DNA from 2 places in the Macrococcus epidermidis genome. Region 2 is predicted to be linked to the other one. Evidence: predicted binding sites of a transcription regulator. Region 2 holds the regulator's gene; the other holds the start of a gene.

Region 1 (6,889 bases), 99 kb from region 2:
GCACCTGTATGTTTTAATTTACCTATTGCTTTAATTTTAAATTGTTTGTCACTCAGAGGCTTTTCTACTTTTTCTATTTGTTCCATTCGTTTTTGCAGCACTTTACTTGATTTAGCGATTGCTTTTTCCTGACTGTCATAAGCACCCATTCTTGAGTTGACTTTATAGTCGGAAATACTAATATTCTTCTTTCTTTTTTTAAAGTTTGAGGCATGTTTATTTCTTTCAATTGATTCTTGCTGGAGTTGATTAATTTTCTTTTGATACTGTTCATATTCTTTTACTTGTTGTTCATATTGTTTCTTTTTTTGTTCATCGTAATCATCATAGTTACCGGTATATATATTAAGTTTTCTCTCATCTATTTCTAATATTTTTTGTACTGTTTGATTGAGCAATGATCTATCGTGACTCACGATTACCATTGTCCCTTGAAATTGATTGATTTGATTGATGAGCCAATTGATATTGTTCATATCTAAATTAGTGGATGGCTCATCAAGTAACAATAAAGCATTATTGCTGTTAAAAGCATCAAGTAAGTAACTTTTCGTCTGTTCTCCGCCGGACTGGCTCGTTATTTCTTTTAATTGCGGCACATATTTTGTTTGAAACGGATTAGTTATTATACCTGAATATGAAGTATCTATTTGGGCAATCATTTTAAGTAAAGTTGATTTTCCACAACCATTTTTACCGATTAAGCCAATCTTATCTCCTTGGTTAATCTTTAATTGGTCTATTTTGAATAAAGTAGTATCTTTAACTTGTTTATTAATATTATGAAATTGTAGCATCATGTCATTCTTCCTTTCATCTTTTAATATATGAAAGTCCAAATGATGATATTAAAAAAGGACATAGTAATCCTGTCATCACAAATTATCATATTGTATTCAATATCATCATTTGGATTTATAGAATTACCATGACCTTTTACCTCGTTATCTTAGATTGATGTAATTATACCATATTTGTATTTGGTTGCTACAAAACAAATACAAATAGATTTATATTAATGCGTCTTCAATTGCTGTGTCGCAATTTCCAGCATTCTTATATTTAAAGCATATTGTTCAGCAATTAAGTTATATACGCCGTCTTCAGATAATACACCAGTTGGGATATCCTGATACGTATCAGATTCATTTGATAGATCTACATCACGCATATACTCTTCACTACCATAATAGTCTTTTAAGGCATTATAATCTGTGCTATTTGCTTCCAATTGATCTAATAACGCATTCATCTTTTCTACAATTTCACTTGTTTCATTTAAGACTTTCTCATAACGGATTACATCTTCTTTCATTGTATTCACCTCATATTGATAGATATATTAACAATTTATGTCTATTATACGTTTGATGGATGAATAATTCCAGAGAGACGGTAATAGTTTGCTAAATATTTTTAAAGCAAGTTTACGTTATTAAATATAATCAGTATTAACTTATTTAAAGTGGATTGTAATGAAAATAAATACTCTTCATACTGTTTTTGATTGTTCATTTTATTTTTTTCTAGGTTATACATTGATTGTTCACTATAAATAGCATCCATTTATACAACTAGTGCACCTCAAAAGTTAGATTTTAAGTCTGATTTTTGAGGTGCACTTAATTAAATTTTTTTCTTTTTTCTATAGCAATATTAATCCATTCTTTGAACGCTTTACAAGCATCAATGGTTGACAGCTTTCAATTCTTTCTAAATCTAATTTAGCTTGTCTAATAGTGTAATGCATACTCTTTTTCTTTCATACGTTTCAATTGTTCTTTTTTACCATCGATACGTTTAGCATCATAGTTTCTTTGTCCAATATCAAAGTTTTTATCTACTTCTTTCATAGCTAATATAACTTTTTCTCTTTTATCTAGTGCATTTTTTGTAAGTTCACTATATTTAACTAATTTCATATACATCATCCTTTCTGTATACTATGTATAAATATTGTACATTCAATATAGTAAAATATAAACTTAACAAATTTCATAAAATATCTATACTATATATTTTATAGATTTGATATAACCTTTTATCATGCTATTTTAGATAGTTATAATTACTACTATGCCTTATGACCAGCGATAAGACCATTGCGCTTCATCGCCGTGCCTTGCTCTGTATACGATACTGCACGCAAGACGCTATTCTTCCCAAAACGTATCTTTAGCTGGTCTACCGTCTTTTCCAGTCTCTCTTGTTTCTCACGTTCAAACTCATCAACAAAGAGCGATAACTGACGATCTTCCTCACGAATAAAGTTCGTAAGTGAAATATTTACTGTACGATACATACGCTTCTTATCACATAACTGCATCATAAATCCCCACACAACCTGAAAGATATCAGCGGTTAAATTCGTCCCTTCAGATAATGTGTAACTTTTATTTACTTTCCCTTCATCACTATAACCAATAGTAAAAGAAATCGTACGTGCAATCATATTGTCGGCACGTAGTCTGAATGTTACTTCTTCAACATGTTCTAACACGACAGCACGTAGTTCATCGAAACGGTAATCACGCATTAAAATCTGACTTTTATTAATAGAGGGTTTATAAATATGATGTTTCTCTCGAATTAAACTTGAATCGATTCCATTCGCATGTAAATGCAGATCCACTCCGATAATACCGAAATCGCGCTTTAAATAATGATGCGGATAATTAGCAAGCTGCCCAATCGTAAATATTCCCTTTTGATTGAGTTTCTTCTCGGTACGACGATTAATTCCCCAGAACTTACTTAACGGCTCAATCGACCACATCTTTGCCGGTACATCTTCGTAATGCCACTCAGCAATACCATCCGGTTGTTTCTTTGCCTCCATATCCAGTGCAATCTTGCTGAGTAAGACATTATCCCCTATTCCCACGGCACATTGAATTTGCGTCTTATCATAAATCTCCTGTTTAATCTTTAAGGCAAGCGCATACGGACTTTCTGCGTATAGGTTATAACTCTTTGTAACATCCATAAAAAATTCATCGATACTATATTGATGGTAATCCTCCGGTGCAACATACTGCAGTGAAATCTCAGCAATTTGACTGGCAACTTTCAGGTAAGTGTTCATCGATGGATTGATAATATAGATATCAGAACGATGAGGTATTTCAAATAAACGTGAACCGGTCTTTATCCCCATTGCTTTTAGAGGTGGTGTAGCAGCAAGCACAACAGACCCCTGTCGTTTCGTATCAGCGACAACAGCGAGCTTTGTTGTCATAGGATCAAGTCCTTTCATGATGCAAGAAACACTCGCAAAGAAACTCTTCTGGTCAATACAGAGTACATTCCTTTTCTCGCACAGACTGTAATCATACATATTAAGCACCCTCTTATAATCTTTGATGATATATTTATCATACCAGAACATACGTTCTATTTCAATAAAAATAGAACGTATGTTCTTGTTTTGTATAAATAAAAAAGTAGCCTTTATAGACTACTTTGGACAGGGTTAAATGGCGCAAATAGGATAAGTAATCGTATCATAAGCTAAATAACTTTTTTGTTGAACAAAGCTTAAAATCATTCGATTACCAATTGAAAAGCCTTCAGCTTTCTCTAAAACAGCCATATTTTTGGCCATTTTTAATGTTGGCATCGATGTTTTTTTTATTTCAACTGGATACAAAACACCATCTTCTTCAATAATGACATCAATCTCTTTCATATCTCTATCACGATAGAACATTATAGGTACATTAGTTATACCTGCATTATTAAAAGACTTAATGATCTCAGAAATCACGAATGTCTCAAGAATTTCTCCACTCATTGCACCATTCATTAGTGTTTCTGGTGTTTTCCATTTCAGTAGATAACAAACAAGCCCTGTATCTTTAAAATATAACATCGGTGTTTTAATAACACGGGTCAATCTATTATTAGAAAAAGGTTGTAAAAGATATATAATACCTGATGTTTCAAGTACACTAATCCAACTTTTGATTGTCTTAATATCAACACCAATTTCATTTGCAATCGTGTTGTAATTCAACATTTGAGCAGTACGTGCAGCTAATGCCGTTAAAAATTGAGAAAATAGATTTAAATCTTTAACATTAAGCAAATCACGGACATCTCGTTCAATATATGTTTTTACATAAGAAGCATAATACATGTCCCAATCGAGATTTTCGTTCTTATACAGTTCAGGTAAACTTCCCCGCTGAATGATACGCCACATCTCACTTAATTCAACATATTTTCTTTTTGCAGCAATAAAATCTTTATTTGGAATAAATGGTGATAACATATCATCACCAACAATTTCACGTGTAGACAGACCATTCATTTCAATAATACCAACGCGACCTGCTAAGGACTCAGAAATATTACGCATTAAACTAAATCCTTGAGAACCTGTTAAAATATATTGTCCATAATCATCGTTTTGATCAACGAGTCTTTTAATTTCTATAAATAATTCAGGTGCATATTGCACTTCATCAATGATTAATTTCCCAGGATGATTCATAAAAAAAAGCTTTGGATCTTCTTTCGCAAGATTCAATTCGAATAAATCATCTAAAGTGACATATTCGTAATCATCACCAAATAAATGCTTCAATACAGTAGATTTACCGACCTGTCGTGGTCCAGTAATTAAAGCAACTTTAAAATTTTGTTGAACTTTTAGCAATGTATCTTCAATTGTTCTATGGATATACATTAAGCCACCTCCGGCAAATATGGAATACAAATCCATATTAGCCGAAAAAAACATAAAAATCAATCAAAAAAGTTCGGCAAATATGGAATACAACTCTATATTTGCCGGAATAAATGTGATTAACATTTAAATCTTTCTATTTTCTTTTTAAAACACACGATTCTATTAGTTTCTTCAAACCCTAATTTTTCGTGCATTAAAATACTATCTATATTTGTTAACTCACAATCGCTCGCAAATTCAGTACAGCCCTTATCTTTGGCAAAATGCTCACATGCTTCAATAAGTTCTCTTGCGATACCTTGATTTCTATAATCAGGAGAGACATAAATACCTTCAAGAAAACCTACCGGACTTGAATCTGTCCCTTCAACATAATCAACACGCAAACTGACATGCGCAAAACCTACATCCAGATGATTGTCATGATACAGAAATACACGTTGATTATCATGATGGATTAAAGACTTAAATTCATCTATTAAATCTTCATATATATTGTCCGGCCATAGTCTTAAAGCAAGGTTGGTGACGGTATCTAACTTTTCTAACGTCAAAGGTTGAATCATACAGACGCCTCCTTGATATCCACAATCCAAACAGCATAATGATCTCCTACATCCCAGTAATCTTTAAAGAAATACGTAGGTTGACCAAATTTACGCGTCCATGTGGCCATTGATTTCTTATAACCACAGTCAAAACAGTACGAATCGACACCCTGCTCTTTAATAAACTGTGTTAAAAGCGTGATAAGCTGACTACCTATTCCTCTACTCTGATAATCAGGGTGTATGTATAATGTCCCCATCTCTTTTAATCCATCAACTTTATCTCCGACAAGCTCCGTGATCATTTGATTAGGTGTATAGAACCCAATGATTCCAACAACAACATCGCCATCCTTAGCGACGATAAACATATCATCTGAACCATTAAAATAACGATTGATATAGGTCATCTTTTTATTAATTTCGTTAATAAGGTCTTCATCATCATCAACGCCATTGTTTAAAAATGTATGTGAAATAACATGTTTAAAGTAGTCTTTTAATTGATTAACGTCTTTGTATTGTAATTGTTCATATGAAATCATAAGCTTCTCTCCTAATGATTTGATTGTTATCTTTATAATAATAGAAAACAGAATAAATAAAAAATGAAGTTAGCTTCAAATCTACTAAAATATCCGTAAAAATGAAGTTAACTTCATATTAAAACATTATGAGAAAATTGTAATTACAATTAGTATAGCAATCGGTAATCCAAGTAAAATAAACGCTATAAACCAAGACATCGGTCTTGCCATATTTAATGTCATCCCCATTTCTGAAAGCTTAGGTACCCAGACATTCAGATCATTAGGATTATAGTAGAATAGTCCGAAAATATAATGATTCTCATTGTAATATGGCGCTTTATCTGAAGTGGCTATGGCTTGACGATACTTCTTGCTTTCCGAAATTTGTAAATAGATACACGCCACTGTAATTAAAAGCAGCATTCCAATCAGCATCATCATGATACCATTCGGCAAATAATTATCATTATACACTGCAGGTCGAATAAAGATTAATATAAATAATAAGGTCATCGTAAATGAAATAAGGTGAATCATCATACTGTTAATCAGCTTAGAATTTTTTATAAAATTGATAGAAGCATCTTTTACAGCAGGATTTACAGTTGTATTGAAAAAGCTTGTCCCCTTTGAACTTGCCCAAAGTGATAATAATATGGCTAATCCAAGTAATCCTGGTGAAAACACGCTAAAGAAATTCTTTTGACTGAAATCATCAGCTACACCCTTAAAATTCCAATGTGTAGCGATCGTTTCAGGTATCTTATCATAATTTAATGCAACAAATATAAATGCAACAATAAATGCGATTAACTGCATTATAAATAGAACATTCGGAAGTGATGTACTTTCTGTCATTAAACGTGTATCTGTCGCTTTCACTACTTTAATATCTTTCATCCACTCTTCGCTTAACTTTACAGCTTTCAAATGATCATGAGCACTTTTATAGATAATAATTGCACCGATAATAAGAACGTGAAGCAATACAACAAAGCTTAATAAAGCTGCAGAATGACTGGCAAATAAATAAATTACTATAAATAATAGTGCTACAGCAATGGCTAACATTAAAATTTGCTTTCTGTATTGTGCCTTTACCGTCTCAATTGCACCAT
Region 2 (6,889 bases):
ACGGTTGCCTGCTTCATATGTTAATATTTCTTTACCATCATATGTATATTCACCTGTCGATTTTTCTTTTCCTTTATAAAAAGATATTGATTTTTCACGGATATTAATTCGATTTACATCAGTCTTATAGCCTGTTGTATAATATGCTTTATATGCCTTAGCAGATTTTGAATCATCTTCTTCTGCTTTATGCTCAAATACATCATCTAGCGTTCCATCTTTTAAATAAGGATATACGGATTGCCAATCGCCTTCCCAATCTGTTAATGGACGATCTTTAACTTGTTCATCTTTAAAAATACCTTTATAAATATTTTCTTCTTCTTTCGTCATTGCATGACCACCATGTGAATGACCATGATCGTGAACATGTTCGCTTTGTTCTTGTTCATGGTCATGTGCATGCTCTTTAGAAGTCGTTTTCTCATGCGTTGCGTTAGAATTTGTCTCAGTCTTATGTGTTTGTTCTTTTTCATTTTCAGTGTTAACATCCTGACAGCCCACTAATAATATTCCTAATGATAAGATGCCTAAACCTGTTAATATACTTTGTTTCATAATAATTCTCCTTTTTCGTAATCATTACGATTCAATACTAAAGCAATACAATATAAATGTAAATAGGAATTATTACTATTTAAACAAAAAGTTAAATAAATTAAAAAAAGATGGTATGATGAACATCATATAATATAGAAAAGTAGGGTTGAAATGTCTAACTATCATATCAAGATACTCGTTTTGTTTATTTATGCATTCATATTATTCATATGTCGTTATGGCTTAATGATCATTGATGATAAAATAACGATATTATTGCTCGTATTAGGATTTGGGACTGTGGCGTTATTAAATAAGAGGGAATAAGTAGCAAATATTAAAATGAATAAGCAGAGAAAGAGCTTAAGACAAATGTGCGAATACACATTGTCTTAAGCTTTGTTTAATTTAATAAATTTTTAATTAGTAACGATCGATAACATCAACGTCTTTTGGCATAAAGAGTGCAAGAATAAGATAGATTGTAAATGTTGGGATATGTACAGTTAAGAATGAAACAAGAATAAAGATAACACGGAGTAGTGTTGAATCCATGTTTAAATATTCAGCAAAACCGCCTAATACACCAGCCAAATATCTATCAGTTGTAGAACGTGCTAATTTTCTATGCATGTCATTCGCCTCCTTAACTATATTATATCAAGGAAAAGGAAAGTTATAAAATTTCTGAAGTGGAAAAAGTGAAATATTTGTATGTTCTCATGAATTATTGTAAAATATTAGTAGTTAATTTAATATAAATTGTTACTTCCTGTATTAAAAACAAATACATCGATGTTTGATTCATTTCTTTTTGGGTATATTTTATAAGTAAGCCTTTTATAATGAATATACATTATAAGAATGAGATAAGGGGATAGTACGATGGAAACAAAATCAAAAGAACATAAAGACATATTAGAACAAGTAAAAGAAATCATTGGACGTAAATAATCGTAATAGTAAAATAATTATTATCTAAATGTAAAATAATATAAACGAAAATAAGAGCGAATGACATTAGTCATGCGCTCTTATTTTTAAAATTCTCTAAACAACCCAACAACTTTGCCTAAAACAGTTACAGAATCTAAATAGATTGGATCCATTGAACTATTTTCTGGTTGTAATCGATAACGATTATTTTCTTTATAGAATCTTTTGACAGTTGCTTCGTCTTCTTCAGTCATAGCAACGATAATATCCCCATTCTCTGCAATAGACTGTCTTCTAACAATCACTTTATCTTTATCAAATATACCAGCTTCTATCATACTTTCACCAACAACATCTAAAATAAAGATGTCACTATTATGACTACTTGTAAAGTGAGCAGGTAATGGAAAGTATTCTTCAACATTCTCAATCGCAGTAATAGGGACCCCTGCTGTTACTTTACCGATAACCGGAACGTGAATGGTTTCTGAATAATCAGTAGGTGTTTCATCCTGTACTATTTCTATCGCTCGTGGCTTAGTTGGGTCTCTTTTAATATATCCTTTTTCTTCTAATCGAGATAAATGCCCATGAACTGTCGAAGATGAAGCTAAACCAACCGCTTCTCCGATCTCTCGAACACTAGGTGGGTATCCTTTAGTTGATACAACATGTTTTAAATATTCATATATTTCTTCTTGCCTTTTAGTTAGTTCTCTCATTTATAAACACTCCTTAGCATTGGTGTTATTTGTATTATAGCATATACGTTCGCATGTAACAAACATTTGTTCGTGTTTTTATTGACACAGAACAAACGTTCTGTTAAAGTATAAATACAAACAAATGTTCTAGGAGGAATTAACTATGACAGTTACTATTTCAAAGGAATTTATGATGTATTTTCTATTATTTATTGTAATTACAGTCTTCGGCCTTTTATATATGACGCAATCTCAATATATTTATGAACAAACTTCACCAGGCATTACAGAACAAGTAAGCGAACAAAATGATGTTCGTAATGATAAAGAACAAACGATACATGATCCAGTGCAAAATGGAGAGGTTTTAGGTGTTGTAAATTAAACGTCCATATAATTTTTTACTTAAGCGAGTGTGACCAGTTGGTTTCACGCGCTTTTTTTGGTATCTTTAAATGGAAAGGAATGAGGGTATGTTAGAACAAGAAAAAATGAATAGAATAAATGAATTAGCACAAAAAAAGAAAACTGAAGGATTAACTGAAGAAGAAGGTAGAGAGCAAACGTTATTACGTAAAGAATATCTTCAGACTTTCAGAAATAGCTTTCAAAAAACAATAGAGAACGCAAAGGTAATCGATCCTGAAGGCAATGATGTTACGCCTGAGAAAGTGAAAGAAATTCAAAGAAACAATAATTTAAGAGAATAATAAATAGTTTATTAATGAGTAATTAATATACTAGATAATTATGTATTAGTTTAGTTGAATAATTTAAAATATATTATAAAGGAGAAATAAATATGTTTACAAAAGAAGATCAACTTGCAATTGACACGATCAGAGCATTAAGTATCGATCAGATTGAGGCTGCAAATTCTGGTCATCCGGGTTTACCGATGGGTGCTGCACCATTTGCTTATACATTATGGACGCGTCACCTGAACTTTAATCCTAGCTCAATGAATTTCTTCAATCGAGATAGATTTATTCTTTCTGCTGGTCACGGATCGGCATTATTATATTCTTTATTACATGTTTCTGGTGGATTAGCACTAGAGGAACTGAAAAACTTTAGACAATGGGATTCTAAAACACCAGGACATCCGGAATTTCGTCATACTGAAGGTGTGGAAATTACAACTGGACCATTGGGTCAAGGATTTGCGATGAGTGTTGGATTTGCGATGGCTGAGAAGCATTTAGCTGCTACGTATAACAAAGATATAGATATTGTAGATCATTATACGTATGCACTTGTTTCAGACGGAGATTTAATGGAAGGTATATCTCATGAAGCTGCAAGTTTAGCAGGTCATCTTAAATTAAATAAACTGATTGCTTTATACGATTCAAATGATATTTCTTTAGATGGAGATCTTGACAAAGCATTCTCTGAGGATGTAAAAGGTCGCTTTGAAGCTTATGGCTGGGAGCATATCTTAGTTGAAGACGGTAATGACTGTGATGCGATTGATAAAGCGATTACGCAGGCAAAATCTTCAGACAAGCCTTCAATTATTGAAGTTAAGACAATCATCGGGTATGGTTCACCAAACCGTCAAGGAACAAATGGTGTGCATGGTGCGCCACTTGGTAATGAAGAGAGAATTTTAGCATTTGAAACATATGGATTAGATGCAAACTTAAAATTTGAAGTACCACAATCTGTATATGACATCTTTAATGAAACGATGTTAAAACGTGCAAATGAAGCAGAAGAAACATGGAATAATAAATTTGCAGAATATAAAGAAAAGCAACCAGAACTTGCAGCTCAATTTGAATTAGCGATTAAAGGTGAACTTCCAGAAGGTTATGATACTGAATTACCAAAATATGAAGTAGGTAAATCTGCTGCTACAAGAAGTACATCTGGAGACATGATTCAGGCAATCGCTAAAACAGTACCATCATTCTTTGGTGGGTCTGCAGACTTAGCATCATCAAATAAATCAAATGTTAAAGATACTGCTGATTTCTCAGCTGAATCTCCTGAAGGTAAAAATATCTGGTTCGGTGTCAGAGAATTTGCGATGGGAGCTGCATTAAATGGGATGGCTGCTCACGGTGGTTTAAAAGTATACGGGGCGACATTCTTCGTATTTAGTGACTATTTAAAACCTGCTGTAAGATTATCAGCGCTCATGGGACTACCTGTAACATACGTATTTACGCATGATTCAATTGCAGTTGGTGAAGATGGACCAACACATGAGCCGATTGAACAATTAGCAGGATTACGTGCAATACCTAATCTGAATGTGATTCGTCCGGCAGATGGTAATGAATCTCGCATTGCATGGAAGATTGCTTTGGAATCAAAAGATGTACCTACAGCATTAGTATTAACACGTCAGAACTTAGACGTTACTGATGTTTCTGAAGATGATTTAGAAGAGGGTGTACGAAAAGGTGCTTATGTCGTATATCAATCTGAAACACCTGAGTATTTACTGATCGCTACTGGATCAGAAGTTGGTCTTGCAGTTGAAGCAGCAAAAGCTTTAGAAGCACAAGGTAAAGGGGTACAAGTTGTTTCAGTACCGAATACACGTGTATTTGATTTACAGGATGATAATTATAAAGAACAAGTGATGCCAAGAGATTTAACGAAACGTGTTGCAATTGAAATGGCTGCCACTGCTACATGGTTCAAATATGTTGGCTTAGATGGTAAAGTGATAGGTATTGATACATTTGGTGCAAGTGCCCCAGGCGAATTAGTTATGGAGAAATTTGGATTTACAGTAGACAATATTGTTAGAGAAATTTTAGACTTATAATATTAATGATCGTTGTTAAAGAAGACTGACTCAGTTCAGTCTTCTTTATTCATGATAAATAACTATTGAAAATTAGACTTTAATCTAGTAAACTTTTAAAAGAATGAGAAAGTGGGTGAAGTGAATGGATACTTGGATTTGGATATTATTAATTATTTTAGCATTAGCAGCAGGTGCAGCTGGTGGTTTCTTCTTAGCACGTAAATACATGATGGATTACTTAAAGAAAAATCCACCAATCAATGAAGAAATGTTACGCATGATGATGATGCAAATGGGTCAAAAACCTTCACAAAAGAAAATTAACCAAATGATGCAAATGATGAACCGCAATATGAATCAAAATTTAAAATAGTAAGACAGTAATTTATTTTACAAAAAAAGCATGAGGAATTTCCTCATGCTTTTTATTATTGACCTGGCATCGGCTCGATAAATCCATCATTAGATGAAGGTGGCTCAGGTGTTGCCGGTTGTGTTGTAGCCGGTTGAGTCGTCGTCGGTTGTGTTGGTCTTGGTGTTGTCGTTGGTGTTGTTGGACGTGTTGTCGTTGGTGCTGTCGTTGTCGGTGTCGTTGGTCGTACAGTCACTGTCGGTGTTGATGGTCTTGTCGTTGGTGATTGTGTTGCAGGACGTGTCACAGCAGGTTGAGACGTACTTGATGCTGGTCTTGATGTAGAAGTATTTGAACTGGTATTACTGTTAGATGTGTTACTAGATGAATTGCTTGATGATGTTGAACGACTTGATGCAGTTGATTTTTTCTTTGATGACGTTTTAGTAGACTCTTTTTTAGAATCGCTTTTACTTTCAGAAGTAGATTTTTCAGTTGTATCATTACTTTCTGATTGTGTTTCTTTATCTGTATCATTGGAAGCAATTTCTTTATTATCTGCTTCTTCAATATCATTTTTACTGTTTTTCTTTTTATTTTTACCGCGTTCTTTTGCAGCTTTGATTTTTTCAAGTGCAGCTTTAGATTTATTTTTGTCTGTTACCTTTTTATCTTCGTCAGTTGATTCTTTATTTTTCGTTTCAAATGCAACTTTTGCTTTATTGACTTCTGATTCATCACGTGCATCTTTTCCACACGCTGCTAACAAGGATACCGATAAAAGTGAAGTCATCGATAATAAGAGATATTTATTTTTCATAGCAAGTCCTCCTGTTAATGTAAATATAGCATTTTTTTCTTAATTTGAACATGATAATCTTCTGATTGTTTAATGTATTTGGTGTGATAAATATTAATGAAATAGACTCAAGATTCTATGAATGTCACATTTCGTTCAAAATCTTAGCATTAAGATGCGCAAATATTTGATAAAATGATTGAGAATGGAGGTTGATTATGGGAGATATTACGATAGCCGTTGCTTTCGGCGCTGGTATACTTAGTTTTATTTCACCGTGTGTTCTGCCGATTTATCCTGCATTTTTATCTTATATTACTGGTGTAAGTTATAATGATCTAAAAGATAATAAAATGGATAAAAAAGCCTTATTACACACTGTATTCTTTTTAATTGGTTTTTCTATTGTCTATATTTCGTTAGGCGTGGGATTAGGTTTTGTTTCAGATTTTCTACAGTCGTATGATAATACGATTCGTATGGTTGGAGGACTACTATGTATAATATTTGGTTTAGTGGTACTAGGCATCTTCAACCCACAGTTTTTAATGAAAGATCGTAAATTTGAATTTAAGAATAGACCGACCGGCTTTATCGGAACGTTACTGATAGGCATTGCATTTGCGGCAGGCTGGACTCCATGTATGGGTCCGATTATCGGAACTATTTTTTCTATGGCAGCTGTTAATCAATCGTTAGCGCTGATCTATATGATTGCCTATGTTCTTGGATTTTGTATTCCATTTTTCTTATTGACATTCTTTATCACAAAAATTAATATATTAAAGAAA

Evidence for each region. The regulator LexA, encoded in region 2, represses DNA repair genes until DNA is damaged. The targets are predictions, from matches to a motif close to CGAACATATGTTCG.
Region 1: a site for LexA is predicted at 3,410-3,423, ahead of KFV12_RS07085 (Y-family DNA polymerase). Genes of this name have one in related genera too.

What each region holds. Positions count from the first base shown of each region.
Region 1 covers NZ_CP073819.1:1,343,788-1,350,676, reverse strand. Annotated here, with positions in the region: gene abc-f (ribosomal protection-like ABC-F family protein) at 1-800, opposite strand, end outside; gene KFV12_RS07095 (DUF4298 domain-containing protein) at 1,016-1,315, opposite strand; gene KFV12_RS07090 (hypothetical protein) at 1,734-1,922, opposite strand; gene KFV12_RS07085 (Y-family DNA polymerase) at 2,075-3,337, opposite strand; gene KFV12_RS07080 (ATP-binding protein) at 3,473-4,690, opposite strand; gene aac(6') (aminoglycoside 6'-N-acetyltransferase) at 4,810-5,259, opposite strand; gene KFV12_RS07070 (GNAT family N-acetyltransferase) at 5,256-5,786, opposite strand; gene KFV12_RS07065 (DUF1648 domain-containing protein) at 5,913-6,889, opposite strand, start outside.
Region 2 covers NZ_CP073819.1:1,245,154-1,252,042, forward strand. Annotated here, with positions in the region: gene KFV12_RS06505 (metal-binding protein ZinT) at 1-558, opposite strand, end outside; gene KFV12_RS06510 (hypothetical protein) at 712-867, shown strand; gene KFV12_RS06515 (PspC domain-containing protein) at 964-1,173, opposite strand; gene lexA (transcriptional repressor LexA) at 1,581-2,198, opposite strand; gene KFV12_RS06525 (hypothetical protein) at 2,344-2,565, shown strand; gene KFV12_RS06530 (DUF896 domain-containing protein) at 2,654-2,890, shown strand; gene tkt (transketolase) at 2,983-4,965, shown strand; gene KFV12_RS06540 (YneF family protein) at 5,090-5,320, shown strand; gene KFV12_RS06545 (hypothetical protein) at 5,376-6,119, opposite strand; gene KFV12_RS06550 (cytochrome c biogenesis CcdA family protein) at 6,317-6,889, shown strand, end outside.